One region of the Brevibacillus sp. AG genome, then DNA from elsewhere that is predicted to be linked to it. Evidence: predicted binding sites of a transcription regulator. Region 1 holds the regulator's gene; the other holds the start of a gene.

Region 1 (3,134 bases):
GAATAATAAAGACTGGCGATAGGCGCGCGCCAATCCACGACGACAGAATCAAACGTATCGCTGCGTACAATTCCCCGTTTTCCTATGTAGACCTCATCCAGCTCGTAGATTTCATCTTTCAAGAAATCCACTCTGCCGAAATATGGCTTCTCTCGACCCTGATCTTCCAGGTAGCTCAATTCCTTAGCCTTTTTATAGTTAACAACCTGTTTGACATAATCATCTGTTGCCTCGCGAATATCATTGCGAAGCTGCTCCATTTCTTCGTCGATCGCTGAAATTGTTTCATCCAGCTTTTTTTGTTCCAATTCATAATCACGATGCTGTGTACTCACATTCATTCCCCCTCACATGTATCGTGTCATTGAACGACTCAGGACCATTGCCTGGCCAACCATATTCCAACCGCACAAGAAAGTAGACCGACTCCCAAACTAAGCAGAGCGTACAAAGTGCCACGTAACAGTTGGCCTTCTCCCCAAAAAGAGACTACTTCCAAGGAGAAGCTTGAGAAAGTCGTAAATCCTCCCATGACCCCCGTTGCAAATAAGAGGTAGAGTGTCGGAGATAAAAAGCCACGTTCTTTCCCCAGCACGAACAAGATGCCGATGATCAAAGATCCACAAACATTGGCGATCCAGGTTCCCCACGGCCATCCCGGCTGATTCGCGAGCAAAGACAATAGGTAGCGCAAAAGAGAGCCAACTGCTCCTCCAACCGCCACAGCTATCCACGCCATCGCTTTCCCTCCCTGGCTATCACAGCTTATGTATGTCACAGAAAAAGACACCCTAGCGTCAAGCGAGGATGTCTGTCGTATCAGTAATTGTTATCTTACTGTTTTGGCTTATTTTCTTCAAGGTCTTCCACATAACGGATGGAATCCAAATTTGCTCTCAATGAAAGCTTAACGGCGTCAATGTACTTTTGGCGCAATGCTTTTTGTTCGAGCTTTTCCTCTTCGGTCAAACCTTCTTCGCGCGATTTTTTGACCAATTCGTTGATGCGTTTAATTTCTGCGTCAGATACCACTGCTGGTTCCTCCCACTCTGTAGTAGTGCCGCTTCATTATACCACATTCGAATGATCCCGCAAGACAGCCGAACACTTACGGAGTATCAGGAAGGATGAGAGTCTGACCTGGGTAAATCCTGTTGCTCTCTAAACCGTTCGCATCCTTAATTTCTATTATATAGTCCCGAACATCCATCTGATCTGTATTGTATTGAACAGCTAACGACCATAGGCTATCTCCAGATTGTACAGTTACTTCTATGCCTTGTGGCTCCTCCATTGGCGAAGAAGCAAACACTAGTTCGGTTAACAGGTAAAAAAAGAGAGTAAATGTAATAAGAAACAAGAGAGCTTGTCCTCTCGTGATACCAAAACGAACACGACGTTCTTCTTTTTTCTCGAAACGATTACGTACTGTCAATGAATTCATAATGATAGCCTCCTCGCAAACATACGTTCTGATCACTTGTAGCCTCATAATAAATGAGAACATATGTTCATGTCAACGATGAATCGAACTTATGTTTGTCGAACGCAAGCTCCCATGGTATAATATAGGAAAATATGTTCGAGAAATCAGGGGTGTCTTTCTATGTCAAAATTATCGAGTAGACAACAAGCCATCATCGAGTTCATACGAAAGGAAGTTCGTGATAAAGGATATCCGCCATCTGTACGTGAAATTGGGGAGGCAGTTGGACTAGCTTCCAGCTCAACTGTACATGGGCATTTGGCACGCTTAGAGAAAAAAGGCCTCATTCGTCGAGATCCTACCAAACCTCGTGCCATCGAATTGCTATCAGATGAAGATCGTTTTCAAGACAATTTCGAAGACTCTGTCGTCCGTGTGCCAGTAATCGGAAAAGTAACCGCTGGACAACCGATTACTGCCATTGAGGATGTAGAAGAGTACTTCCCGCTTCCAGACAATATCGTGACTTCTGACAAGGTCTATATGCTGCGCGTCTCCGGGAACAGTATGATTGATGCCGGGATTCTCGACGGAGACTACGTCATTGTTCGCCAACAGCACGTAGCCAACAATGGTGACATCGTCGTAGCCATGACAGAAGAAGACGAAGCGACCGTTAAAAGATTTTTCAAAGAAAAGAATCACTTCCGTCTCCAACCGGAAAATGCCACGATGGAACCGATCATCCTGGAGCATGTCACTATTCTCGGTAAAGTCATCGGTGTTTATCGACTCATTCACTAGTTCCCACGTAAAAAAGGACAGCCGAGGCTGTCCTTTTTGTTTTCTGTCTATTATCTGGCGATAAAAAACCAGATGATCATCGTAACTTGCAAGATGACTTTTACGACTGCACTACCCAAAAATCCGATCAGTGAGCCTACGCCCGCTTTCACTGCTCTCTCCATCGACTGCTTCTGTACCATCAACTCTACAAGAACGACGAATACGAACGGCAAGATCAGCATACCAAACGGTGGGAAAACGAAAATCCCGAGGATAATACCGATCGCAGCAGCGATGGACGACCATTTGGACCCTCCGTACCTTTTTACGAAGTACATATTTGTCAGCAAGTCAGCACCGTAAAGCAGAATGCTTAGAACGACCATTCCCCACCAAAAGGATGCCGGCAATCCCGCTCCCGGATCTGCAATGAAAAAGTGATAGAGCAAAAAGCCCGCCCACAGTAATATCGTATCAGGTAAAACGGGTAAGAAAATTCCTGCGATGCTTAGCAAGAACAATAACACAACCACTACCCACAAAAATATTTCCATCTACTACACTCCCTTCATTTAGGTATACGAGTGATTATCGATTTCGTTGCGTACTTATTCACTTTTGTCTAAACTATTTTAAAAGAAAGCAGACATGGAGGTAGTCTCATGAGAAATTGGCATGATCTCTCCTACTTGGGCAGAGGGACGATTCGCCAAAAAGCAGCGTTGGAAGCGATTCAACAGACGAACATCATGGAAGTACTATCCGATTACCACCCAGTGCTTGCCGGAACCATCCCATTGGACATTGATGTTGTGCAAAGCGATCTGGATATTATTTGCGAGAGTCATGATCTGGAGCAGTTTGAGCAGGCTGTTCGTACAGCATTTGGCTGCTTGCCCGGATTTGAAGTGACACACTTAGA
Region 2 (3,134 bases), on a different contig from region 1:
CAGCATAGGCCCACGAAGCAACAACACTGGGATGGAGTGCTTTATTGGCAAATTCAGAGTGATTTTCATTGTTTCTTTCAGAAACGATTTTCTTTTGAGTTTTGTGTAATTTTGTAAACTCTTTCCCCATACCTTCGAGATCCTTATCTTTCCAATCAATTTGACTTCTTATTTTCTTGTATTCGGGATCGAGTCCTGACCCTGAAGTACAGACGACTGGTCTGTGGAAATCGTCTAGGTTTGCCACTTTACCTTTAAAGTAGTTAATTAACAACGTTCTAGCAATTCTTACTGTGGGAATGCCGTCCTGGCTTCTTTTGTCCGCAAAATTTTGTTTCTCATCAAGTAATCCAATTCTTTGGCACCAGTTCCTTAAATCTGATCCAAGTAGCTCTTCCTGCATTCGATCAAGTAAATCATTAGGGACTGTTATAGAGGTATTATTGACCATAGCGATATTTACTTTTTGTTCTAAACTCAAGTTGAAGTACACTCTAATACCATGTATTGAATTAACGTTTGATTTAACAGCTGAAGAAATAGCATTAATCCTATGTTGACCCCCAAAGACCTTTAAGGGCTTGGTCTTTCTATAAGTCCTATCATATTCCACGACAATATCTTCAAAGCTCCTCCCTTTAATTGCGTCCTCTTCCATTAATTGAAAAGCTTGCGTATCTGTATATAAATCCCTATTTAGTTTATAATCTTCACTATCCGATGGGTCTAAAACTGCTTGCAAATCGGAATAATTAACAATTGACAAGCCATCTATATGACAAACAATGTAAAATGCCTCACTTTTCTTGTCATACATTAATAAATTGGGGATATTATTTTGCGTTTCATAAGTCCTGAATTCTTGTAAAAATTCATTTGCACTTTTTGAAGCGTATCTAGCTTCATCTTTTCCGTAATCTGGAGTGACTAACAGAACATCATTGCTCCCTTTTTTTATCTTCATGTTGTTTTCACCTCTTCAACATATTTCTCCACATAGTTCCATTTTCCTACCATTATTATCCGACATAAAACGACAAAGCCTCCTGATCGGTGATCAAGAGGCTATTTACTGTCTTCTATTCAGAGTACGTTAAAATTCGTGACTATTGAGACTATATTCCCGCCTTCGTCAATTCCCCAATATGAAGCATAAAAACCATCCCCGTAACCAGAACGGAAAATCATAACATTTAGCCCCGTATCTTCACTAACGATGAGATTACACCATGTATCGTTGTTCTCGGTCAACAAATCATCTACAACGTCATCATAAAAGCTAATAAAATCTTCTCCACGTTCTCGCTGAATTTTGTTTTCTAGTTCATCCATTTTTTTGATCGCTTCAACGTCAGCAAAACAGCCTAGCCCTGTATCTACGGGATAGCCGTATATATGCCCTTCCTCTAGTTCTTCTATACGCTGCTCCTCTTTAGTTGCCATTTCCCAACGAACTGCCCGAGACTCAGAAAACTTCAGCTCAACAGCCGCTATACAATCTCCTTCGTCGTTCCACCAAGCAACAACTGGATACTCCCCAGGCGCTATTGATCGTTCGAATGGTACCGTATGGGAAATCATTGGATCGCAGGCAACAATTTTACCCGAATAAACTTTTAGCTTTTCCAGAATTTCTGGACGTAGTGCTCCACTGTATATTTCTTGCAGTAACTTTGACATAATACTCAAACCTTTCTATTCATGCCGTTAGTAATACCTAGTATCTTCTAACAAATCGCTGACTTGCCGGTACTTCTACATAGAATTGTCACTAGTAAGAAGGTAGGGTAAATGGTAGGATAATACAATAAGAACAAACGTTCCCAAGAGGTGATCTGATGAAATTGTCCTACTCTCCAACCTCACTTGAATCCTGGATAAGCCACTTTTACAGAAAACTTGGGATAAAAACACCTGACGAATTAGACGAGCAGCGTATTGCAAGATCACTAGGCATCCATCTCTTTTACAAAGAGATACCATCAATGGCATATGAATTCGGCCGCTTCAAAAGTATAACGATAGACAAACGACTCCCTTCGCTTGTGCAAAGAGAGCATTTTTATCATGAGCTATGCCATATCCTTCGTCATGCTGGCCGACAAATTATGATGCCAGCGGCATTCCGCGAGCTACAGGAATGGGATGCAAGAAATTTTACGAGGTATGCTGCTTTACCACTACATATGCTAACCAGTTATGATTTCCAGCAGGCAGATATACTGGATGTACTTTCTAATCAATTTAAGGTTACACCAGAATTATGTCAGGAGAGATTAAATAGGATTAAAATGAAGTTAACCGTAAATTTTTGAAATTACTTATCAAAACTTTTCATACTATAGCCTCTTACTTTAGAGGCTTTTTATTTTGCCTATATTTCACATGACATTTTTACTATTTACGACAAGAAACGACAGTATTTTTTTCCTATAACCACTATTATTTTATATAACGTATTCGTGACTCTTAATAGGGGGATCAGAAAATGAATCATAACGAAGAAGAAAATGAGTTTTTACTAGATGAAGAAGAAACGGTTGAAGAATCACACGAAGATACTAACCCGGACTCTATTATAGTCATCAGCAAAATGAAGGAATTAATTAAAGCTGTAGCTAGCCACGAGGAATTAGATATTCAATTTGGTGACGGAAGTATTGAGAAGCTTCAGGAAGCATTTAGGTTTATTTCTGTTAGCCTTACATATGAACTAATAGATATATTAAAGAAAAACAATCGTAAAAGATTAACTCCATTATCAGTAGATCAAGCCCTTACTAAACTATTGAAAAAAGCAGATGCATTAGTTGCAACCCTAAATGAATTAGAGGCACTAAGAGCAAAACTAGAAGCTCTAAATGATGATTCAACAATTTTAAAATCAATGGATTACGTTAACTTAATTGAAAAGGGGAAATAACGTGATAAAAGAACAGAAGCTTTTTTTTACTCGAAATGGGGAGTACTCTGCTTGGGAGATGCTTGCTCACTTAGATGATCAAGAACGATACGATCTACTGATTATGTGCCAGCGCAAAAGCTGGATTACTTCCTTTCCTTCAACAGTTGAAGCATACCCAATGTTTATTTATTCAACTATTGATGATCTTGAAGATGAAGATCAAGCTTAT

The links. The regulator LexA, encoded in region 1, represses DNA repair genes until DNA is damaged. The targets are predictions, from matches to a motif close to CGAACATATGTTCG.
Region 2: a site for LexA is predicted at 1,811-1,824, ahead of POF51_RS07710 (ImmA/IrrE family metallo-endopeptidase). Genes of this name have one in related genera too.

What each region holds. Positions count from the first base shown of each region.
Region 1 is NZ_JAQMYO010000001.1:1,766-4,899, reverse strand. Features, by position in the region: gene POF51_RS00040 (HelD family protein) at 1-335, opposite strand, end outside; gene crcB (fluoride efflux transporter CrcB) at 374-739, opposite strand; gene POF51_RS00030 (DUF896 domain-containing protein) at 835-1,032, opposite strand; gene yneA (cell division suppressor protein YneA) at 1,109-1,444, opposite strand; gene lexA (transcriptional repressor LexA) at 1,607-2,230, shown strand; gene POF51_RS00015 (DUF456 domain-containing protein) at 2,281-2,766, opposite strand; gene POF51_RS00010 (DUF4269 domain-containing protein) at 2,875-3,134, shown strand, end outside.
Region 2 is NZ_JAQMYO010000002.1:546,304-549,437, reverse strand. Features, by position in the region: gene POF51_RS07720 (hypothetical protein) at 1-964, opposite strand, end outside; gene POF51_RS07715 (DUF4241 domain-containing protein) at 1,084-1,680, opposite strand; gene POF51_RS07710 (ImmA/IrrE family metallo-endopeptidase) at 1,839-2,315, shown strand; gene POF51_RS07705 (hypothetical protein) at 2,489-2,923, shown strand; gene POF51_RS07700 (hypothetical protein) at 2,925-3,134, shown strand, end outside.